4 regions of the Alteromonas sp. PRIM-21 genome follow, and region 4 is predicted to be linked to each of the others. Evidence: predicted binding sites of a transcription regulator. Region 4 holds the regulator's gene; each other region holds the start of a gene.
The links. The regulator FliA, encoded in region 4, starts transcription of late flagellar genes. The targets are predictions, from matches to a motif close to CTAAAGNTNNNNNNNNNNNNGCCGATA.
Positions count from the first base shown of each region.

Region 1: a site for FliA is predicted at 2,540-2,566, ahead of IW644_RS01100 (flagellar protein MotY). Genes of this name have one in related genera too.
Region 2: a site for FliA is predicted at 3,209-3,235, ahead of pomA (flagellar motor protein PomA). Genes of this name have one in related genera too.
Region 3: a site for FliA is predicted at 3,435-3,461, ahead of IW644_RS08085 (DUF3530 family protein). Genes of this name have one in related genera too.

Region 1 covers NZ_JADOEK010000001.1:260,669-266,898, reverse strand. The annotation lists gene gloA (lactoylglutathione lyase) at 1-188, shown strand, start outside; gene glpQ (glycerophosphodiester phosphodiesterase) at 261-1,493, shown strand; gene IW644_RS01100 (flagellar protein MotY) at 1,531-2,403, opposite strand; gene rnt (ribonuclease T) at 2,742-3,377, shown strand; gene IW644_RS01090 (peroxiredoxin) at 3,454-4,059, opposite strand; gene IW644_RS01085 ((2Fe-2S)-binding protein) at 4,356-4,550, shown strand; gene IW644_RS01080 (TonB-dependent receptor) at 4,692-6,230, opposite strand, start outside.
Region 2 covers NZ_JADOEK010000005.1:19,471-25,700, forward strand. The annotation lists gene IW644_RS09100 (DUF1365 domain-containing protein) at 1-109, shown strand, start outside; gene IW644_RS09105 (class I SAM-dependent methyltransferase) at 112-1,368, shown strand; gene IW644_RS09110 (flagellar motor protein MotB) at 1,468-2,397, opposite strand; gene pomA (flagellar motor protein PomA) at 2,397-3,158, opposite strand; gene xseB (exodeoxyribonuclease VII small subunit) at 3,556-3,798, shown strand; gene IW644_RS09125 (farnesyl diphosphate synthase) at 3,828-4,718, shown strand; gene dxs (1-deoxy-D-xylulose-5-phosphate synthase) at 4,751-6,230, shown strand, end outside.
Region 3 covers NZ_JADOEK010000004.1:56,399-62,628, reverse strand. The annotation lists gene rapA (RNA polymerase-associated protein RapA) at 1-2,639, shown strand, start outside; gene rluA (bifunctional tRNA pseudouridine(32) synthase/23S rRNA pseudouridine(746) synthase RluA) at 2,690-3,406, shown strand; gene IW644_RS08085 (DUF3530 family protein) at 3,548-4,435, shown strand; gene IW644_RS08080 (hypothetical protein) at 4,578-4,901, shown strand; gene IW644_RS08075 (AmpG family muropeptide MFS transporter) at 5,007-6,230, shown strand, end outside.
Region 4 covers NZ_JADOEK010000001.1:124,466-130,695, reverse strand. The annotation lists gene IW644_RS00505 (protein-glutamate methylesterase/protein-glutamine glutaminase) at 1-245, opposite strand, end outside; gene IW644_RS00500 (chemotaxis protein CheA) at 274-2,550, opposite strand; gene IW644_RS00495 (protein phosphatase CheZ) at 2,563-3,318, opposite strand; gene cheY (chemotaxis response regulator CheY) at 3,353-3,736, opposite strand; gene IW644_RS00485 (RNA polymerase sigma factor FliA) at 3,773-4,504, opposite strand; gene IW644_RS00480 (MinD/ParA family protein) at 4,501-5,367, opposite strand; gene flhF (flagellar biosynthesis protein FlhF) at 5,373-6,230, opposite strand, start outside.

The sequences.
Region 1 (6,230 bases), 140 kb from region 4:
ACGCGTACGGCCACATCGCCATTGAAGTAGACGACATCTATCAGTTTTGTGAAAACTTAGAAGCAAATGGCGCTGAGGTGTACCGTAAACCCGGCCCAGTAAAAGGTGGCTCTACCGTCATCGCTTTTGTACGCGATCCAGATGGGTATACCATAGAACTCATTCAAAATAAGTCTATTTCACTATAGCAGCACGACGTCGCCAATATCTTCTAAGCGCTCGTAACATAAGCTTTCTGTGAAATGTAAGGCATAAATAAGATGGCGATAAATGTAAACACATGGAGTGGCAGTCACATGCTAGGTAACCGCTTATTATTTTCTTTAAACCGGGTAAGCAAGGGTATAGCGGGTTCGTCGAACCAGCTTAAGCTGAGGTTAAAGGGCAATGCTAGTTTGCGCAATAGATACACAACTAGATTGGCATCGTTACTACCTGCTTTGGTAGTGCTTTTTACAGGTGCCCTTGCCTCTGAGAGTGCGTTTGCAGCTGAAGCTACGAATAGTAAAACCTCGCACGCTGAAGCAGAACATACCACTAGTGAAAAACTGCATTTTACCGTCATCGCCCATCGCGGTGCTTCTGGCTATTTGCCGGAACACACGCTTGAAGCAGCCACGCTAGCGTTCTCGCTGCGTCCTGACTTTATAGAGCAGGATGTTGTTATAACCAAAGATGACATCCCCGTTGTATTGCACGACATTCACTTAGAGACAGTCACTAATGTAGAAGATATTTTTCCAGCACGTCACCGAGAGGACGGACGCTATTACGCCCGTGACTTCACTCTCGAAGAGCTTCGAGCATTGCGGGTACATGAGCGTGCTAACAGTGACGGGATGCAAGTATTTAAAAGTAGGTACCGCGGCACCCAGGCTAATTTTAAAGTGGCCACGTTAAGTGAACACTTTGAACTAATCAGCGAACTTAACCGCCAATTCGGCACATCTGTAGGCGTATACCCAGAAGTAAAGTCCCCTGCCTTTCACATTACTGAAGGTATTGATGCCAGTAAGCTGGTTATCGACACATTAAAAAACTACGGGTTTGCGGGAGAAAACGGCAATAGCTACCTGCAGTGCTTTGACTTCAATGAGATCAAACGCATTCGTGAAACCCTTGGCTATAAGGGCAAAGTAGTTATGCTGATTGGCGAGAACGATTGGGGAGAGAGCGACACCGACTACGAATGGCTGCGTACACAAGAAGGCATGAAGCAAGTTGCGAAGTATGCGAACGGCATAGGCCCTTGGTTAGGCCATTTAATGGATACTCAGGCAATGGCTAAAGGGAAAGTAGAAGCAGCTAGTTGGGTTAAGTACGCTCACGATAACGAACTTACCATTCATCCCTACACTTATCGTCAGGATGCGCTTGCAGCAGGCATGTCTGGAAAACAAATTTTAGGTGCATTGCACAAGGTAGTGCGAGCTGATGGCGTTTTCACCGACCATTTAGTGCCTGTATTAACCTGGCGAGACAAAACAAATTAACGCAAGTTAAACGGGTTTAAGGCGCTTGAGCAAGCGCCTACGACTTGGATAGTCGTACCACTACGCGTCTGTTTTGCGCACGGCTTTCCCGCGTATCGTTTGGCGCGATATGGCGTTTTTCACCATGGCCTGTTAGCTGGATCCTATCTTCAGGTACACCTAGCGTAGTTAGATAGCTTTTTACTTCATTGGCCCGTCGAATAGACAACTGTTCGTTGTTGTAACGGCCACCGTAGCTGTCCGTATAACCATCGAGAAGCACAAGCTCCAATTCGCTGTCTTCTTTTAAATATTCGCCAATCATAGTTAAACGCTTTTGCGAATACTTAGTAAGCTCTGTGCTGTTGTTCTGATAAGACAACACTGTGTAGGCGATGTCATCAAAACTAAAGGGAAGCAAGTTCGACACGCACTTAACAAAGTCGCGATACACGCCTGAGAAGTTGCTTGCGTTTAATGCCACACTCACTTGGTCATATTTGTTATACCAGTCTTGATAGTAAATCGTGGGCCAAAAGCCTTTCTCTAACTCAGACAACATAGTCCATGCTGCATCTTGTGGCAGGTCGCCATTGTATTGCTTTCGAATAGACATATCCGCGATGGTCTTTGGCGCTACACCGGGCATCCATTTTGGCGGAACAGAGTAGACCGCAGCCACATCAAACTTGTTTGGCAGCATATACATGTCTAATTCAAATTCCATGTTTAGCTGCTTCGACGCGGAACTCGTAAACATGGCTTCGCCGTAACCAGGCAATTCGTGGTTAAGCGTACACTGCAGGCGCGTGTCCGTATCAATACGCCAGTTGGAACTTTCAATGGTTGCAGAATATTGCCGCATGGCAGCATGGGACGACAGCGACCCCACCATCCCCAATAAAGCGATATATTTTAATTTCAACACCATTTCGACACCATAACGAAAGTCAGACTAACACGGGCGTAGGCCTTTCATACGCCCACCAACCTTTAAGAACCATAAATTGTAACCATTCGCTTTAAGCCGCAAATAGAGAGTTTTGAAAAATCATGGTTAATATGATTATCGTCCAAAGTGTAGAAAAGTTTAGCGTTTAATACCATTAGCGTTTCGTACTACTAGTGCTTCTCATCTTCGCGGTTTTCAAATTGAAACTGGCAACTCGAAGATATCCTTGCGATAATTCTGTTTTCCATAAGTTTCGCAGGTAGGTGCGCATGTAAGCGGCCAACCAGTTTCTGCAATCTAGTCTTACAAGAGTGTTTATGTCTGCCAACCCGCCCCTTCTTTCCCAGCGCTTTCGAGGTTATTTTCCCGTTGTCATCGACGTTGAAACGGCCGGATTTAATGCAGGCACTGACGCCTTATTAGAGTTAGCAGCGGTTACGGTGAAAATGGATGAAGACGGAGTACTGCATCCTGACCAAACCTTTCACTATCATATAGATCCGTTCGAGGGCGCTAACCTTGAGCCTGCGGCATTAGAGTTCAATGGCATTGATCCGAATTGCGCACTACGAGGTGCTATTGAGGAAAGCGAAGCCATGAAGGATTTATGTAAAGGTATTCGCAAAGCACAGAAGAATGCAGACTGTCAGCGTTCTGTTATCGTCGCTCATAACGCAACGTTTGACCAAAGCTTCGTTAACGCTGCTATTGAGCGCTGCAATATAAAGCGCACGCCCTTTCATCCATTTGTTTCCTTCGATACCACCAGCCTAGCAGGCCTTGCTCTTGGTCAAACTGTGCTGGTAAAAGCATGCCGAGCGGCGGGTATATCGTTTGACCAAAATGAAGCGCATAGCGCCCTTTACGATGCACAGAAAACCACCGAGCTATTTTGCTATATGGTAAATCGTTATAAAGCGTTAGGTGGCTGGCCAGTAGAAAATCAAGAGTAGTTTTTGTTCGATAAACGCCATAAATAAAAACAGCGCCCAAAGGCGCTGTTTCTTTATTATCTTTAAACTGGTTAGCTTATAGCTTATCTGCTTCTTCAGATAGGTATTTAGCTACACCTTCAGGTGATGCGTCCATACCTGATTTACCTTCAGTCCAACCTGCTGGGCAAACTTCGCCATGCTCTTCGTGGAACGCTAGAGCGTCGACCATGCGAAGCATTTCGTCAACGTTACGACCAAGTGGAAGATCGTTTACTACTTGGTGACGAACCATACCTTCGGCATCGATTAGGAATGAACCGCGGAAAGCAACACCATCTTCTGGGTGCTCAACATCGTACGCTTGGCAGATGTCGTGTTTTACGTCAGCAACAAGAGTGTACTTAACTGGACCAATACCACCTTGATTTACTGGGGTATTTCTCCACGCATTGTGTGAAAACTGAGAGTCGATTGAAACACCAATTACTTCAACACCGCGCTTTTTAAACTCGTCAAAACGCTTGTCGAAAGCGATAAGCTCTGACGGGCATACAAAAGTAAAATCTAGCGGATAGAAGAATACAACCGCTTTTTTGCCCTTAATTGCTTCGCTTAGTGTGAAAGAATCTACGATTTCACCGCTACCAAGTACCGCTGCAGCAGTAAAATCAGGCGCAGGACGGCCAACTAATACACTCATGAGTCTCTCCATTTATATTTGGATTGTAATAATAGAAGTGATTACATTGCGTAACCACTTTGATGGGAAATTTCCTTCTCAGAAAATAGGTACGAATATGGAAATAACAATATTAAACAATGAGTTTTTTTACTGCTCGTACCAATAATGATAGTCCGCATAAATAGTTATCCAGATATTGCCCAGTCATTACCCAGTATTTACCAAATTGCGGTTTATTAAATCTGCCATTATCTGCTTGCCAAAACGAAGAATAACAATTATTATCATTTACAGATTCATTTGGAGTACGTTTAATGTTTGTTTGCATGTGCTATGGGGTAACAGATAAAAGCATTAGCGCGGCGGTTGAAGAAAACGGCGTGGGCAATGTGCGTGAGTTACGCCAACATTTAGAGCTAGGCTCACAGTGCGGTAAGTGCATCAACATGGCGCAACAAATTATCGATCAAACCATCATTGATGAGTCGCTTTTCAAAGACGTCGGCTAATATTAAAGTCCAAGGCTAAATAGCACAGCCTTATTGCCAAACACGCTTGCCCTATCTATTTAAACTAAAGCTTTATGCATATTGGAAAGCTCAGTTTAGCTCTTTCACCTTTTCCCAAATTAGCTCCGTCAATACTATTAGCTATTTAAAGCTGTATTCAACACCTGCATAGTAAAACGCGCCATTAATGCCGCCCGGAGATGTTGGTGGATAAAGCGCTCCCACTTCCCCTTTAAACGGGTTTTCATCTGGCAATGCATCAAATATATTTTGCGCACCAAAAGTAAGCTGAATATCAGGCAGAACGTTCCAAGCAAGTTGAGCGTCGAAAGTGGTTAGCGCACTGCCGTAAATATCTAGACCTGCCGAAGCATCAAGATGGTCCTCATAAAACTTACCGTAGTAATTTAAACGCCATGTCATTGCCCATTTATTTTTTGATTGCTCTAACGTAATGCTCCCTCTATGTGCCGGAAGATTGTCTTCTAGCATACGTATTCGAGCCTCGGTTAAGTTAGGCAGAAGCGTTATTTCCCCATCGCTTAACACCGGGTACAGAGAGACACGCTCCACTTGCGTGTCTGTCCAGTTATAGGCAACTAACACTGAGTTTGACCAGTCACCTAATGCGAAATTGTAGTTAACAACTAAATCGATACCCTGAGTTTTAGTATCAAAATCATTAGTAAAATACTTAGCTGAATTATATCTAGCCGCATCGGGGCGCCCTTGCGCAATAAGCGCATTAACGTCATTGTCGGTTAAAGGAATGGCCGATGTGGTACTGATACGATCGATAAGGCGAATATTAAAATAGTCGAGCGTAGCAAAGAAATTTTCACTTGCTTGCATAACTACGCCCAAGCTAAAGTTCACAGATTCTTCCGGCTTCAGCGGCGTGGCGCCAAGCTGCTTCGAGATAAGGTCGGTTGGAGGCAAGGTTGCTTGGTCTTCTAAACCGTTAACACCATAAGCAGTGGTCACGTTTATAACGTTGCTTTGCCCCACCGTCGGTGCCTTAAAGCCCGTATTGACAGAACCTCGCAGAGCAAACTCTTCGCTAAGTGTGTAGCGCGTACTTAGCTTTCCATCGAAAGTTGGCCCGAAATCACTGAAATGCTCGGCCCTCGTTGCTAGACCAAGCTGCCACGCTTCTGTTACGTAAAACTCCACATCAGCATACGCTGCCCAGTTGCTGCGACTCCAGTGACCAGCGGACTGAGGCTGATAACCGGGAAAACCGTTAGAGCCTATTGAGAAGCCTTCACTTAAGCCTACCGGTGGCTCTAAAGCGAAAGGACCAGCAATATACGAGGCTTCATCTCCCGCTTTCTGGAAATAGGTTTCTTTTCGCCATTCAACCCCAGCAGCAATGCTCACGGGGTCGTCAAATATGGTTTGGATTAGTTTCGTAAAGTCTAGGTTAAGCGTGCGCTCAACTTGCGATACCCCACCTGGCGAAAAGGTCGTTGGGCTTTGCGGGCCAAGCGAAGGATTGACCGTATTTGATATGGTGTACTCAATATCGCTATAGCCCAAGGTGGCACTGATATCCATCGCCCACCCCTTAGGCAATTCATGCTTTATACCCATTGCAACAGATGCATCGGTAATCGTTCCACCGAACCGAGGAGTAAAACCACCAGGGAACCACTCATTGAAGGCAAAGCAGTTTGCTCC
Region 2 (6,230 bases), on a different contig from region 4:
ACCCAGTATGACAATAAAAACCGTGGCCGGAATTTATTGGCACGCGCTTAAGCTATTGCTAAAACGAACGCCACTATATACACACCCAGAAAAGAGTCAGGAACAATAACAATGTCTTTCGGTGAATCTGTACTACTGACCACCTCAGAGGTCTCTTTTGTAGATAAAACTTGTAGAACACTATTTTTGAAGTGTTTAAATCAGCTTCCATTTGGTCGCTTAACTATCCAAGAAAACGGCGATGTCGTTGCGCGGTTCGGCACCGACGAAAGCGACTTGCGCGCTACGGTAAATATCAAAGATGTGCAAGCCTATCGAAAGTTGTTACTTGGCGGCAGTGTGGGGGCTGGCGAGGCGTACATGGATGGGTTGTGGGACAGTGACGATGTAACAGCCGTAGTAAGGATTTTCGCACGGAACTTACCCACCCTAGATGAGTGGGAAAATAAGTTCAAGTGGCTGACCATGCCCATCAATAAAATTCAACATTTTGCGCGTCGAAACACAAAAGACCAAGCTAAAAAGAACATTGAAGCGCATTATGACTTGGGCAATAAGCTTTACACCCGCTTTCTTGATCCAACAATGATGTATTCATCAGCAATATACCCAGATGCAAATGCAACGCTAAACGACGCGCAGAATTACAAATTAAAAGCCATTTGTGACAAATTACAACTTTCTGAAGCAGACCACCTTTTAGAAATAGGCACTGGCTGGGGCGGCCTAGCTGTTTTTGCGGCAAAACATTACGGCTGCAACGTAACAACAACCACCATTTCAGAAGAACAGCACGCCTGGGCAAAGGACTGGATTGAGCGAGAAGGTCTAGAAAGTAAAATTACGTTACTTAAAAAAGATTATCGTCTACTTGACGGTAAATACGACAAACTGGTTTCCATTGAAATGATTGAAGCGGTTGGCAAACAGTATTTAGGTAACTTTTTCGAAAAATGTGCTTCTCTTTTAAAAGACGACGGTCTTATGTTACTTCAGTCGATAACCATTGATGATAGACGTTATGATAGCTACTCAAACAGCGTAGACTTCATACAGAAATACATTTTTCCGGGTGGTTTTTTACCATCGCAATACCAGCTAAATGCTCATCTTAAAAAATACACGAACATGATGATCCGTGATTTACACGATATTGGTGTGGACTATGCAAAAACCCTTAACCACTGGTATGAAACATTTATCGCGGCGAAAGATGAATTATTAAATGATGGTTACGACGAACGCTTTATGCGTATGTGGACCTACTACCTGAAATACTGCGAAGGTGGCTTTCTAGAAAGAACTATAAGTACTGTACAACTTGTTATATCTAAACCTCAATACAGAGGGGATTTAGCCAGAGTTTGATTCTCGTTGTTGGGTGATACCAGCAAGCACTTTGAAACCAAAAAGCGGTGCCATATGGCACCGCTTTTTTGAGGATATTGCATTTCAAAGGCGTAACGCTTAATCGTCTACCACTGATATAGGTTTAGATATCATTGGTTTACCTTGGTTAATATTAATTTCCACTCGGCGATTCTTAGCTCTATCACTTGCAGTCGTGGCATTTTCGACAATAGGATTAGTATCTGCTTTGCCTACAACAGACATACGGCTTTCATCAAATCCAGGCGCTGAGCGCATGGCTTCGGCCACCGCAACAGCACGTTGCGACGATAGATCCCAGTTCGAACGATAGAGCTCATTGGCAATATGCTGTCCGTCACTATGGCCAGAAATCTCAATTTCACCAGGCACATCCGCTAACAATGAACCAATTTTTCTTAATACAGGCTGAAATTGTGGCTGCAAGAAAGCAGACCCTGCTGAGAAAGAGCCATTCTCTCGAATACGAATGGTAAGCTGCTGCCCCAGCGACTCCATCTCAACCGAGCCATCTAAAATTTGCTTTTCCAATTGTTGGGCCACCTTTTTCATCAACTCAGCCATTTGAGATTGATCAGTGCTTTGCTCAGCAGATGAAGATGACTCAGTAGCCGTTTGTTGAGACTGACCGCCGCGTTGTTCGCCACGCTGTTTTTGCCTTCCGCCGGCCGAGTCCTCGTTTCCTGCCTGAAACTCTAGCATTTGCTGTGTCATTTCGTTGGTTTGCTGTTGTATAGATTCAATTGGCGTAGGATCAGGCTTACCAGGTCGAAACTCCATAGCTATTACACTGGTACCCTTTGGAATATCTTTTACTTCAATTTTATTTTGTACACCGAAAGCGAACTTCATCGAACCCGCTATTTGCTTAAATTTAAGTACGTCCATCTCTGAAAATGAAAGCAGAAGTACAAAGAAGCACATAAGCAGTGACATTAAGTCTGCGAAGGTTCCCATCCAAGCTGGAAGCCCCTCGGGGGGGCATTTTGGGCATTCTTCTTCTGCCATTATTCTTCCTCTGCGCTTCCGCGTTTACTCGCCGCCAGGTAGTTTTTCAATACGCCTTCAATAACTCGCGGGTTTTGACCGTCAGCTATACCGACAATACCATCTAGAACAAGGCTCTGATTTAGCTTTTCTTCCCCCGCTCGCACAGACAGCTTGAATGCAATTGGCAAACAGATAACGTTGGCGAAAAAGGCACCATAAAGCGTTGTGAGTAGTGCTACCGCCATTGCGGGGCCGATAGCTTTGGGGTCATCCATGTTTGATAGCATGGCAACCAAACCAATCAAGGTGCCGATCATACCCATGGCGGGTGCAATATCGCCCATACCTTTAAAAAACGAGGCGCCGAAATCATGTCGCTCTGACGTCATAGAAATATCTTTAGCAAGTGTCTCTCTAACCACCTCGATATCGTGGCCATCAACCAGCATGTCTACGCCTTTTTGCATAAATTCGTTCGAGATTTCCGCTTCCTCTAAAGCCAAGAAGCCACCTTTTCGCGCCGCATCCGCCATCTCTACGATTTTCTCAATAAGCTCTTCTGGCGATTCAATCTTAAACATGAAAGCTTTACCAGCAATCTTACCCGCACCGAAGAATTGACCTAAAGTAAATTGTGACAAGACAACAAACAAAGTCCCACCAAACACGATCAATATCGATTGGACGTCGATGAACATGCCTAAGCTGCCGCCTAGAATCATAGCCATAACTATGAAACCAATGGCGCCCAACATACCTATGACGGTTGCTAAATCCACTCACTCTTCCCCATTTATGCGCAGTCAGTGCTGTTAATGTACAAATATTCTATCGGCAACGGATAAAAATACTAAAACGACATTATTGAAAAATATCATATTTATTTGTTTTTTATTAAGTGTGACTTTAAAAAACCTTGTTCAGTCTTCTATATATCGACCATGCTTATAGCGTTCGCCTACCTATCAGAACACGCATGCATTCTTTTATTTAAAGTAATGTAGCCACTTATTTCGAATATAGCACAATATCTTCATATTCAACGTGGTCAACTGCATGAAAAAAAAGCTATATTGCTGTGATATAGGCGATATACGGACAAACCATTTGACCCTTGTGCGGCCCTCGGTTAATGTGCGCGGTACACGTATTTTGGCCAATGTATTGAGTGTTTTTATGACGACAGAAAAAGCATCAGCGTCTTTTGAAGAAACTTTATCAGAACTAGAAGCTATCGTTAACGAAATGGAAAACGGTGATCTGCCGCTTAATAAAGCACTGGAAAAATTTGAACGAGGTATAGCATTATCTCGTCAAGGCCAGCAATCACTTGAAAACGCCGAGCAAAAGGTGAAAATACTGCTTAGTGAACAAGGCGAAGAAACGCTTCAAACTCTTCCTGAAAGTGAACAGCCGTAAAACGTTCATTTTTAACTTACAGGCGACCTATGAATTTTTCTGCTTTGCATCAGCAAGTAAAACAGCAAACTGATGCATCCCTTCTTACCTTAATTGATGATTTACCCGATTACGCACCGCGCCTTAAAGATGCGATGCGTCACGCATTGCTTGCGGGTGGTAAGCGTATGCGTCCTCTACTAGTACAGGTTGTAGGAAACACGCTAGACGTGCCCAAAAAAGATCAGATGGCTATAAGCATGGCTATTGAGTGTGTGCACGCCTACTCGTTAGTTCATGACGATTTACCAGCCATGGACGATGATGATTTACGTCGTGGAATGCCAACGTGTCATATCGCCTTCGATGAAGCTACGGCTATTTTAGCGGGGGATGCTCTGCAATCTCTTGCATTTACTGTACTAGCTGATGCTCCTTTAAGCGTATTTGCCGAAACCAAGCGCGGACAACTGTTGTCTGTACTTGCTAAAAGTGCAGGATATGTAGGAATGTGTGGTGGCCAGGCAATTGATTTGGCCAGTACAGGTGAGGCCATCTCGTTAGAAGAACTAAAACAGCTCCATAGATTAAAAACCGGAGCATTGCTAAAAGCCTGTGTTGAAATGGTTGCTATTGTCAGTGAAGGCTTATTGCCACAAACTAAAACTGACTTAATGGCTTATGCCGCCGATATCGGGCTAGCTTTTCAAGTTCAAGACGACATTTTAGACGTTGAAGGCAGCAGCGAGAAATTAGGTAAACCGGCAGGGTCAGATGAAGCATTGGGTAAAAACACGTTTCCCGCCAAGCTTGGAATGGCTGGCGCTAAACAAGAATTAGAAATGCTTCACAATAATGCACTTCAAGCATTGACGCGTTTACCCTACAATACTGACAGTTTAATTGCGTTTAGCGAGCTTTTGGTAAAACGCGACCATTAGCCACGCGCCATGTTGAAAAAGATAATAAGTACATGAGTTTAGATCTCCAACATTACCCAACGCTTGCGCTTGCGCAAACACCTGAAAAATTGAGGCAACTGCCCCAGGATAAATTACGCGAGCTCGCCGATGAATTACGTGAGTATTTACTTAACAGTGTAAGTCAAACGAGTGGTCACTTCGCTTCGGGCTTAGGCACAGTAGAGCTCACAGTCGCGTTACACTATGTGTACAACACACCTTTTGACCGTTTATTGTGGGATGTAGGGCATCAAGCCTATCCTCATAAGATTCTTACTGGCCGTGCAGAGCGCATGAGTACCATTCGTCAAAAGAATGGTCTGCACCCTTTCCCATGGCCGCCTGAGAGCGACTATGACACCTTTGCTGTGGGCCATTCTTCTACATCGATTAGCGCGGCGCTGGGTATGGCCGTAGCGGCAGAAAAAGAAGGTGAAGATCGCAAAGTGGTTGCCGTTATCGGCGATGGCGCAATGACCGCAGGTATGGCGTTTGAAGCCCTTAACCACGCAGGTGACATCAAAAAAGACATGGTGGTTGTACTTAACGACAACGAAATGTCCATATCTGAAAACGTAGGGGCGTTAAACAGCCACCTAGCCCGCTTGCTAACAGGTAATTTTTTCAATTCAATTCGGGATGGCGGCAAAAAGCTGTTAAGCAATGTACCACCTATTAAAGAGTTCGCTAGCCGTGCAGAAGAGCACCTTAAAGGTATGGTTGTGCCCGGTACTATCTTCGAAGAGTTGGGCTTTAATTATATTGGTCCTATCGATGGTCACGATGTGAACGCTGTAGTCGATACCCTTCGCAATATGCGTAACTTTGAAGGTCCTCAGCTTTTACATGTTGTGACAAAGAAAGGTAAGGGCTACGCCGTTGCTGAAGAAGACCCAATTAAGTTTCACGCGGTGCCAAAATTTAACCCAGCAGATAACGCTTTGCCAAAGTCGAAGCCCTCTGCCCCAACCTACTCTGCTATTTTTGGAAAATGGCTATGTGATATGGCCGCGCAAGACCCAAAATTAATGGCTGTGACACCTGCTATGCGTGAAGGTTCTGGTATGGTTGAGTTTTCTCAACGCTTTCCAGATCAGTACTTCGATGTTGCTATTGCCGAGCAGCATGCTGTGACCTTTGGTGCCGGTCTTGCCAAAGACGGGATGAATGCGGTTGTTGCGATTTATTCATCGTTCCTTCAGCGCGCTTACGATCAGCTTATTCACGATGTGGCAATTCAAGACTTGCCGGTATTATTTGCTGTAGACAGAGCGGGTATTGTGGGCGCCGACGGCCCTACTCACCAAGGCGCGTTTGATATTGCTTTCCTTCGCTGCATTCCCAATATGGTCGTTATGGCACCGTCAGACGAAAATGAATGTCGTCAAATGCTCTACACCGGTCATAAGCTACAAAAGCCTGCTGCAGTGCGCTACCCTCGTGGTGCAGGCATGGGGGTTACACCAGATGAGGCGATGACGGCACTTGAAA
Region 3 (6,230 bases), on a different contig from region 4:
TTACTGAAAAAGAAGAGAGCCAAGGTTTATTTATTTATCACGGGCTTCGTGAAGATACCAAAGCCCAAGTGCGCTTACCTGAAACCATGCTAGACAGCCACATTCGCTTAAACCAACCTGAAAAGCGCCTGTTTAGTCAGCAACTAGACAATCCGAAATGGTTCGACTTACGTGAACGCGCCCTAGATCATCAATACGAATATTTGCGTTCAAGTACTATCGGCCTTGCCGGTGCCCGTATATCGCTTATCCCGCACCAGCTACACATAGCGTCAGAGGTAGGCGGAAGACACGCGCCTCGCGTGTTGCTTGCCGATGAAGTAGGGCTTGGTAAAACTATCGAAGCCGCGTTAATTATTCACCAGCAGCTTAAAACTGGTCGTGCCGAGCGCGTGCTTATCTTGGTTCCAGACTCGCTCATGCACCAATGGCTAGTTGAGATGCTGCGCCGGGTAAATCTTCCTTTCGCCATTTACGATGAGAGTCGTTGCGAAGCAATAGAGAAGAGTGAAGGTCTAGAAGATGACGATACAGCTGACACAGGCGCAGTAAACCCATTTGAAAGCGATCAGCTGGTACTTTGCAGTATCGACTTTCTAAGTAAGAGCGAAAAACGCCAGCAGCAAATTCAAGCCGCAGGTTGGGATTTGATGGTTGTCGATGAAGCCCACCACCTTGCGTGGTCAAGTGAGGCTCCTTCTGCCGAATACCTGTGTGTTGAAGCACTAGCTAACCAAACACCTGGCGTATTGCTACTTACCGCAACGCCTGATCAACTTGGTCACGAAAGCCACTTTGCACGCTTACGCCTACTCGACCCGGCTCGCTTCCATAGTTACGACGCTTTCTTAGATGAAGAATCGAAATACAGTCAGCTCGCCGATGCGGTCGCGCCATTACTTTCAGACGCCGAGCCTAACGACAAGCAACGTAGCAAACTTGCTGAGTTTGCGCCTGACGTAATGGAACATGCGGGTGATTTAAGCTCGCCGGACAATCGCCATGCGTTGCTGCATCAACTTATTGACTGTCACGGTACAGGTCGCATGCTATTTAGAAATCGCCGCGCCAATATCGAAGGGTTCCCAGAGCGTAAACTAAGTGCATATGAATTGGCGTTGCCGGAGGTTTATTCAGAGGCAGTGAGCGGCGGCGACCTAACCTATTCACTCTACCCTGAGCGTATGGCAAGTGTTGTTAATAGCTGGACTAAGCACGACCCTCGCGTTGAATGGCTGCTAGATTTCATGCAAAGCGTTAAGCCAGAAAAAATTCTGCTTATTTGCGCCAGCGCTCGTACGGCACAAGAGTTAGGCGAAGTCATTCGCACGCAAACAGGAATTCGCCATAGCGTATTCCACGAAGGCATGAGCATAGTAGAGCGCGATAAGGCGGCCCATTACTTTGCTGACGAAGAAGACGGCGCACAAATACTACTGTGTAGTGAAATTGGCAGTGAAGGCCGTAACTTCCAGTTCGCTCACCATTTGGTTCTGTTCGACTTGCCTATTACGCCAGACCTGCTTGAACAACGTATTGGTCGACTTGACCGTATTGGCCAAACTCAAACTGTACAAATTCACGTACCGTATTTAGCGAAAACCGCTCAGCACGTATTGCTAGATTGGTATCACGAAGGACTTAATGCCTTTGAGAAGACCTGTCCGACCGGCTCTGGCGTGTTCGACGACGTGAAACCTTTGCTTATTGGTGCATGCTTACACCCTGACGATATGAGTGCCCGTGACGAGCTTGTAAACATGAGCGTTACACTAAACAGCCAACTGGTGGCACAGCTTGAAGCCGGTCGCGATCGACTTCTTGAGCTTAATGCTTCTGGCGAAGGCCGTGTAGAGCAACTGCTCGAAGATATTATCACCCTTGATAGCGAACAAGATTTATCTCGCTTTATGGGCCGTGTATTTGACGCTATCGGCGTCCAGCAAGACGAGAAAGGCAATGACTGCTTTATTCTTATGCCAACCGAGTCGATGGTGAGCCAGCTTCCAGGTCTTGACCCAGAAGGCATGACGGTTACTTACAAGCGCCGTGTTGCGACCACGCTTGAAAACGTACAGTTTCTTAGCTGGGACCATCCGCTAGTACATACCGCGATTGATGTAGTGCTGACCGACGTTCACGGAAAAAGCAGTATGGGCTTTATTGCTGAGCCTTCTCTGCCGAAGGGCGCCTACTGGATAGAAACCCTTTTTGTGCTGCACGCGCAAGCGCCGAAAGCACTTCAATTAAGCCGTTTCTTGCCACAAACGCCAGTGCGGGTATGTTTAGATGCGCAGGGCAATCCTTCTGACTTAAGTTTTGATGTTAAGCGTAAAATTGGTCGCAAGATTTCTTCTCAACTTCTAAAAGCACTGCAGCAGCCCCTTGAACTTGCTATTGAGAAAGCGCGTAAGCTTGCCCATCACGAGGCTAACCAAAAGCAGCATGATGCCCTTAACGATATGCACAGCACATTGAATGATGAAATACAGCGCTTGCGGGATCTTCAAAAGCGCAATCCCGCTGTGCGCGATAGCGAAATTGAATTTATTGAAACGCAAATGAATGCGCTCGATAAGGTCATTCAGGAAGCTGATGTTCAGCTAGACGCAATACGTATTGTGGTGAACAACCCGTAAATGCGAAATGTTAAGCACTGAAAGAACAACGTTGAAGTAACGAGTACATAATGCCAAACCCGAGTTTTGTTTATAACCCGCCTATGACGCCTTATCTTGATATCCTTTATCAAGATGAGGACATGCTGGTAGCGCACAAGCCTAGCGGGCTATTAAGCGTGCCGGGTAAGGCCTTAGAGCACCGAGACTCGCTCATTAGCCGGGTTAATTGTGTATACCCCACTGCCACGGTAGTTCATCGGCTAGATATGGCGACATCGGGTATCTTAGTGCTGGCACTGAATAAAGAGAGTCATCGCCATATATCAAAACAATTTGAGCTTCGACAAACTAAAAAGCGCTATTTTGCCCGAGTACATGGTCATGTAGCACAAGACAGTGGAGAGGTTAATTTACCCCTTATTTGCGATTGGCCGAACAGACCGAAGCAAATGGTAGACTTCGAGCGCGGTAAGAAAGCAGTAACGCATTTTGACGTTGTCGAGCGTTCCCATGATGAAAAAGGTTTGCCCTACTCTTTAGTTGCCCTATACCCCATCACAGGTCGCTCTCACCAATTGCGCGTGCATATGCTTGCTTTAGGCCATCCTATTTTAGGTGACAGACTTTATGCCCATGAAGAAGCGTTATCTATGGCCTCTCGCTTACAGCTACATGCAGAAAGCTTAAGCTTTTCCCATCCTACATTCGGGCATTGGCAGCATTTTCACATCCCTATCCCTTTTAGCCAGTACCAACCCAAAGCCCTTTCTGAAACTATTGAGTAGTGCTGCTCTATTTTATCTATAGACTTCATTTCAGTTTTAAAAGGTACTGCCGATAACCTTCGTAGAATACTTGGTGTATGAATTGATTTGATGCTTCCGTGACCGCGCAAATCAACAATAGGTAAAGGCAAACCGTTTTTTATGAAAAGGCACGCTCTTCTTATAACATTTGCAGTTATCGTCTTGCTGCTGCCTGTAACGGCTCATTGTGATTTTTTCACAGATGTAAGTAATGCCTATTTGCCCGGAGAAGTGGACGCGTTAATGGTTGGCGAAGAGAAAGCCCCTGTTATTGTCATCGAGGCACAAACTCCGCTCCCTTTAGGTGTTGCAGTCGTACTCACTGAACCCTTTCCATCTAGTCTTACTCTTGCTCAAGGTAACAGCTTAGCGAGTATGCTTGCTGAGAAAGGATGGAACGTAGTTATCAGCCCATTTAATTTGTCGCCAAACTCACCATCAGTGCTAACTACTGAAGAACAAACCAGTGAAGCGCAAGCAGAAAGCGCATCATCATCGATGGATAGCGAATCAATCATCCACCCTAGAAGTGATCAACTTACTCAGTACCTTGACTTTGAATCAACGACGACGGCACTAACGCTGCAACTCAGTGCTTTAGATAATTATTTGCAAGATAGAACGGGATACCGCATGGTGATTGCGCAAGGAATGCTTGCAACGGCCTACTTGTCTGCAGTCGAAATGCAGCCTGGTTTACAACCAGATTCATTTGTCGCTATATCGCCATTTTGGCCACAAGAAAAGACAAATAACTTAGTGATTGATACTATCGCGAAAGCCAGCTTTCCCATTCTTGACTTGTCTTTAATAAACTTTAACGACTGGGAAGCAAGCACCACAATGAAAAGAAAAGTTCGTGCAAAAAACGAACTAAAGTTGCACTATAGACAAGTCCACCTGCCAAATAATTCTTTAACCTTTAGTATAAAAGAAATCAACAAAACCCCAAACATTCATATAGTTGCAAATAGCATCATAGGCTGGACCAGACATCTAGGCTGGTAATTCCTCTATCTTAGGATTAGGCTAAATCATTACCCAAAACAGTTACCTACCTATATTCATACGAATAATGGGGTGTAGAAGTCAATGGTAATCATGTAATGGGCTATACTATTTTTAGCAAACAACGACGGTTGAGTGACTTGTGAATGTTCAGAATTTTGTAGATAACAAAGCGAAACAGCTGTGTTTCTATTTGAGAGCATTTTGGCAGGGAGAGCTTCCTATCGAGGAGATCGAGCTATTCTTTTGGGATAGTATGGAAGAATGGGGGCAAATTGAATGCACATTAACCCAGCCATATACGCAAAAAGAGCGTGTTTTTTGGCATTTGCTTCATCAAGTGCATTACTGGAATGAAGATAAACTGACAAAAGACCAGTTTCTTGTTGATGAGTTAACAAACTGCGTTAACTTTCTGGAAGGTTTGGGACATTGCCCTTTAGACTGTGTTGGTATTCGCCCGTGAACAGGGTTCACTTTACGGCGGCTCACCCTATATTATTAGTATCTCTTGCTTACCTCTAAATTATTAATATCGCCTTCACAGTTTTATTGCTAAACACAGTGGTTCGTGGCTCAATATACTTTTGAGTTACCGCTGAAGGCCGAAGTATTGCTTACTGCATTAAAAACGTTCAACGACAAACGCTACCTAACGATTTTTCTATTTGGCATTTCCAGTGGTTTTCCTTGGATCATGATTGGTTCAGTGTTATCGGCTTGGCTAAAAGATGAAGGTTTATCGCGTTCGGCTATTGGCCTTTTCGGTATCATCTTCGCCACCTATTCATTTAATTTTTTATGGTCGCCCCTTGTCGATAAGCTTAAGCCGCCGTTGCTAGGACAACGACGCGGTTGGATCTTTTTGATGCAAAGCGTTGTTGCTTCACTGTGTCTGGCGATGTCCCAACTGACCGCAAACCAAGACCTATTCTACGTAGCCTTAATTGGTTTACTCATTGCCATTGCTTCTGCCACCCAAGATATTGCTATTGATGGCTTTCGTATTGATTGCATTGAAAAAGAAGATAAAGATGGTATGTCTGCTGCTTCCTCAGTAGCAACAGCTGGATGGTGGACGGGCTACGGTGGCCTTGGCGCTATCCCTTTTTTCTTAGCAGACCTCACTTCCTGGACTTGGCCAAATATTTACTTATTACTTGGCGCTATCATGGCCTCTTTGGCAATAGCTACCTGGTTTGCTAATGAACCCGCAGTTAATAGGGAAGCTTTGCTTGAGCAAGTAACGGATGTAAACGCAAACAACTCTGCAGTGATTAACTGGGTAAGAACAACGCTCATAACACCATTTTCGGAGTTCTTTAACCGCAATGGCATCAAGCTGGCCGCTTCATTCTTACTGTTTATTTTTCTTTTTAAAATTGGTGAAGCGTTTTTAGGTCGTATGAGCATCGTCTTCTATAAAGAAGTTGGATTTTCAAATAGCGATATCGCCACTTACTCAAAGTTACTTAACTGGTGGGTGACCATTATATTCTCTTTACTTGGCGGGTTAGTAAATATCCGCTATGGCATTTACCGAGGGCTAATGATTGCTGGCGTCGCCATGGCGGCTTCAAACCTTCTTTTTGCACTTATCGCACAGACTGGACCTTCAACTTCACTGTTGGCCATCACTGTAATTGTCGATGGTTTTACCGGGGCATGGAGCACAGTTGCTATGGTCGCCTTTATATCGCTTTTATGTAACCGCGCTTTTAGCGCAACACAATATGCGCTTATGGCCTCACTAAGTGTTGCAGGACGAACATTGGTTGCTTCTAGCAGTGGTTTA
Region 4 (6,230 bases):
GAAAACATTAAAATTGGCGTAGGACGTCTATCCATAATAGCCTTAACGGCCGAAATACCGTCCATAACAGGCATTTCAACGTCCATTGTTATTACATCAGGCTTAAGAGCTTCCGCTTTGTCTAATGCATCACGTCCGTTTCTTGCTTCACCTACAACCTCAAGCTCTCTATCTCCCTCGAGAATTTCTCTTACTCGACGGCGATAGAAAGTCGAGTCGTCCACGACTAGGACTCTAAAGACCATGGATTATCATTCCTGTTAATTCATCGCCTTACTTGATAGGTTTACGCGCGTACCGTTTGAGCAGGCTCGGAACATCTAAAATTAGTGCAATACCACCGTCTGAAGTAATTGTTGCGCCAGCCATACCAGGCGTACCTTGCAACAATGCATCAAGTGGTTTAATAACCACTTCTTCCTGGCCTATCAGCGCGTCTACGACAAATCCTACTTGTTGAGTACCAATTTGTACTACAACAACATGCCCCTTTTCTTTATTTATATTTTTGGGGCCTCGGATTAACCATTCGCCAAGGAAAAACAATGGAATTGCTTTTGAACGAACTATCATTGTTAGCTGGCCATCCACCGTATTGGTCTTCTTGATGTCCATGTTTATTATTTCGTTCACCGCACCTAATGGTAACGCAAAGGTCTGTTTTCCTACAACAATCATTAACGTAGGTAGAATCGCGAGCGTTAACGGTACCTTGATATCTAATCGTGTACCTTTTCCTAACTGCGAGTCGATATTGATGGTACCGTTGAGCTGGTTAATCTTTGTTTTAACCACGTCCATGCCCACACCACGACCTGAAATATCGCTAATTTCGGTTTTAGTAGAGAAGCCAGGAGCAAAGATAAGGTTAAACGCTTCAACATCAGACATGCGTGCTGCTGCATCTGCGTCCAATACGCCGCGACTAATTGCGATCTCTTTTAGCTTCTCGGCGTCCATACCTTTACCGTCGTCTTCGATAGTAAGAAGAATATGGTCGCCTTCTTGAGATGCTGATAGCTGAACCGTACCCATGCGAGGTTTACCAGCTGCCGCACGATCATCCGGCATTTCTATCCCGTGGTCGACAGAGTTTCTCACCAAATGCACTAGCGGGTCGGCCAATGCTTCAACCAAGTTTTTATCTAAGTCTGTCTCTTCACCTACAAGCTCTAAGGTAATTTCTTTCTTTAAGCTTCTAGCTAGGTCACGTACAACGCGAGGAAAACGGCCAAACACTTTCTTGATAGGCTGCATGCGGGTTTTCATTACTGCACCTTGCAGGTCTCCCGTCACTACATCTAGGTTAGCAATGGCCTTTGACATACTCTCGTCGTTGCTGTTGATCCCCAAACTTATTAGTCGGTTTCTAACGAGTACGAGTTCACCGACCATATTCATAATTTGGTCTAAACGCTTTGTGTCTACACGTACTGTTGTCTCAGCAGGTGGTGGAGCAGGTGCTCCTTTTTTATCATCTTTCTTGGCAGGCGCTTTTGGCGCAGCTGCTTTACTCGTTTTAGCTGGGCTTGCTGCACTAGGTGCGGGCTTTGCCTTAGGCGCAGCCGGGGCACTCGGCGCCGCTTGCTTTGCTTTTTGAACAGCTTCGGTAGCCGCTTTGTCTACAGGAGGTTCAGATACCGCTGGAGCAGAGCCTTGTTTAGTTGGCCCTTGACCTGAGCCGTGAAGCTGATCAAGCAGTGCTTCAAATTCATCGTCGGTAATTTCTTCATCACCGGCACTACTTGCCGGAGCAGCTGCTGATGCTGGTTCTACAGCACTTTTTTTGTCTCCACCAAACTGGCCTTTTCCGTGCAGATCATCTAACAGTGCTTCGAACTCTTCATCAGTAATGTCATCACTGTCAGTGCTCGCCGCTGGTGCTGACGTTTGCGCAGGCTCCGTTTTGGCGGGTTCTGTATTGGTTGATGCAGCTTGTCCTGGAGCACCACCTCCATGAAGCTCATCAAGGAGAGCCTCAAACTCATCTTCGGTAATTTCTTCTATACCACCGCTACTTTCACTGGTATCTGACGCTGCTGGCACTGGTTCATCTATAACTAGTTCCGGCTCTTCTGCAACGACCTCGGGCTCAGCCGCGACAACTTCTGGCTCAGCCGCAGGCGCACTTGCATTGTCGAAAATGTTTTCATCTGGAGATTCTGGGCGACTGAGTTTGTGTAACAGGTCGACGAGGTGTGCATCTGCCGGCTCTAGCGGCTCTTGTGCTTTTACTCGCTCAAACATTTCAACTACCACATCAGTGGCTTGCAAAATGATATCCATTAACTCAGGCGTTAGCGTTCGTTGGCCATTGCGCATAACGTCAAAGACGTTTTCAGCACCGTGACAAATTTCAACTAACTCAGTAAGAGAAAGGAAGCCCGCTCCCCCTTTTACTGTGTGATAGCCGCGAAAAATTGCGTTAAGCAAGTCCGCGTCTTCAGGATTGTTCTCAAGATCAACGAGCTGTTCTTGTAATTGTTCAAGTATCTCTCCAGCCTCAACCAGAAAGTCCTGTAATATTTCCTCGTCAACATCAAACGACATGCACCCGCTCCCCTAAAAACCTAAGCTAGACAGAAGATCATCTACATCATCTTGACCTGAAACGACGTCGTCTCGTTTGTCAGCATCAATAATTGGGCCTTCTGCCTCTACACCATCAACCTTATCGGCCTTAACGCTGGAAGGTTTAGTTTGTTCTGCACCGTCCCGTTCGCCAAACATAGTAAGCATATTTACAAGACTATCTTCGACTTCTTTAACCAAGTCGATAACGCGACGAATAACCTGTCCAGTCAAGTCTTGATAACCTTGTGCCATCAAAACTTCAGTAAGTAACTGTGTAAGTTTAGCCGACTGATTCGAACCGTCTTCCAACAATTCGTCTAAGTCTGCACATAAAACCTTAAACTCACCCAACTCGATTTGGCGGTTCATCAGCTTTTTCCACTCTGGCATAACCTTTTCGATTCGCTCCGCGAGAAGTTCAGCGATGGGCATGCTCGCCTCTACGGCATCCATAGTAGTATTAGCAGCTTTTTCGGTTTCTTCAATTACGTAGGTAAGGCGGGACTGAGCATCAGGGATATCGTCTGTAGCTAAATTTTTGATGCGGTCGTCTATTTGAAAGTTGTTTAATGCGTCGTGGAGTTGACGCGTCAACTTGCCTACTTCAGCGAATAGCTCAACGTTTTCTTTCATTGAGACGGCTTCAAGTAGTGCATTAGCTGAAGCCTTGTCACCTTCTTCAAGAAAAGTGACAAGCTGCTTTGCTTCTTCTAACGATATTGGAACGTTTACATTCGTTGACATCCAGTAAACCTCATTTATCTGGTGAGCGTCTGGATCAACCTAAACGTTCGAATATTTTATCTAATTTTTCTTTAAGCGTTGCCGCGGTAAAAGGTTTAACAACGTAACCATTCACACCCGCTTGGGCGGCGGCAACGATCTGTTCCTTCTTCGCTTCAGCGGTCACCATAAGTACTGGCAGATGCTTAAGTTTGTCATCGGCTCTAATCGCTCGGAGCAGATCTATACCCTGCATACCAGGCATGTTCCAATCAGTAACAACAAAGTCGAAATCGCCTTGTTGTAACATAGGTAATGCGGTGCTTCCGTCATCCGCTTCCTGGATATTGGCAAAACCCAAATCTTTAAGCAGGTTTTTGATGATTCGTCTCATGGTTGAAAAGTCATCGACCACGAGAATTTTCATGCTTTTGTCCAAAATAGCCTCCACTGAGGGGTTAATTGTTTTTAATTTCTATTCTTCGTCAGCTTGCCACGACTTCATTCGTGATTTGAGTTTTAACATGGCTTGACTATGAATTTGACTGACTCTCGACTCACTTACGTCGAGAACCTCGCCTATTTCTCTTAAGTTTAGTTCTTCATCATAGTAAAGTGAAAGAACAATCGCTTCTCGCTCGGGTAATGTCGTTATTGCATGGGCCAGCGCTTTTTGAAATGCGCCCTGCATTAAATCTTCTAACGGTGCATCACTGCCTCGACTTTGCTCGGTAGTGATCACATCTTCCGACACACCTAAATCTTCAATGCCCACCAACTTCCCGGCATTTACTTCATTGAGCATCTGGTGATAATCCTGCAAGCTCACATTAAGCTTGTCAGCAATATCGGAATCTCGTGCGTCGCGCCCAGTTTCACTCTCTACCTGAGATATCGCTTCTGTTATCGCGCGACCATTTCGGTGAACAGAACGTGGCGTCCAATCACCTTTGCGTATTTCGTCCAGCATGGCACCGCGAATGCGGATACCTGCGAAGGTTTCGAAGCTTGCGCCTTTCGACCCATCAAAGTTTCGAGCGGCCTCTAACAAACCAATCATGCCTGATTGGATAAGGTCATCAACAAGTACACTCGCAGGCAGGCGCGCCATCAAATGGTGCGCAATACGCTTAACCAGAGGCGCATGTCTTTCGACTAACTGCGATTTATCTGTTTGCTGTTGATAAGCGGCTGCCTTGCTGTTCAACGTTGACTTCCTACGGCTTTTTCTGCAACTAATTGTTCAATGAAAAATTCTAAGTGGCCACCAGGCTGCGCTGGAATAGGCCAAGTAAGCGCCCTGTTTGCTAGCTTAGTTATCGCTACGGCTGCAGGAGAGCCTGGAAAAGCATCAACAATAGCTGTTTGCTTACGCACTGCTTTGCGAATATTTTCGTCAAATGGCACCGTCGCCACTAATTCTAGTGCAACATCAAGAAAACGCCCTGTCACTTTGCTTAATTTGCTAAATAATTCCTGACCTTCTCGCACATCGCGAACCATATTGGCTACAACTTTGAAGCGAAAAACACCGTGCTCACGGTTAAGGATTTTTATCAGCGCATACGCATCAGTTAGTGATGTTGGCTCATCGCAAACCACCACCATGATATCTTGGGAGGCTTTAGAAAAGCTTAGTACCATATCTGAAATGCCAGCAGCGGTGTCGACTATTAGTACGTCTATTTGAGAACGCAGCTCGCTAAACGCTCTTATTAGGCCAGCGTGCTGTGTGGGTGAGAGTTCCGCCATTGACTGCGTACCAGATGTGGCGGGAGCAATCTTAATACCGTGGGGGCCGGTTACTAAAACCTCGTCCAACGTGCACTCGCCAGAGAGTACGTGAGATAGGTTTTTCTCAACTCGCAGGCCTAGCATCACATCTACGTTTGCAAGACCTAGGTCCGCGTCAAGAACCATTACACGCTTGCCCTGCTTCGCCATGGCGATAGCAGTGTTAAGTGTAATGTTTGTTTTACCTACGCCACCTTTACCACCAGTGACGGCGATTACTTTGATTAACCGTGATTGCTTCATTTTTCTTAAGCTACTCGCTTGATCGTCAATCATACTGCTTATGCTGTTTTAATTGCGTTGTTACCACTAGTATGATTCAAACCGTACTTTTTATAAAGCTTTGCAGCAGCGGAAACCAAAGATTTCGCTTCTGCAATCTTAATGTCTTCAGGCACTTTTTGACCATCGGTGACATAACTAACCGGTAGTTGGTATTCAACCGCTGCACTAAGTACCTCTCCTAAAGAGTAGCACTCATCTAACTTTGTGAAAATACAGCCACTTAGTTCAATATCGTCATACGCTTGAATGATTCTCTGCAAAGCCGGATATTGCGTATTGGCTTGCGCTACCAAATATTTTTTAACTTTTGGCATTTGGCCATTGTCGAACTGCTTAATCTGCTTAATTAATCGACTATCACGCTGACTAAAACCTGCTGTATCAATCAATACTAGTCGCTTATGACGAAGTTGGAACAATAAATCTGCAAGTTCTTCACTAGTTTGCGCTTTTCGCACAGTACAGCCAATAATTTTTCCGTATGTCGCTAGTTGCTCATAGGCTGCAATTCTATACGTATCGATAGTAATCATAGCCACCGATTCTGCACCATATTTCTGCGCGTAGCGGGCGGCCAACTTTGCAACCGTAGTTGTTTTACCTGTACCAGTAGGCCCAACTAATGCAACGGCACCTTGTGAGCTAAGTATATCGTTTCCGGTAACATTTATGCGATTAGCCAATAGGTTAAGAAGATATACCCATGCGTCACGTTCATTGTAATGAGCCGGTGTGTAGCTAATAAGCTGTGTTGCTAGTGCACTACTCAACCCCATATCGGTTAATCGCGTGACCAGATATTGATGAACAGGTTTTTGACGCTTGTTCTTCGCTTCCATTAAGTCAGCAACTTG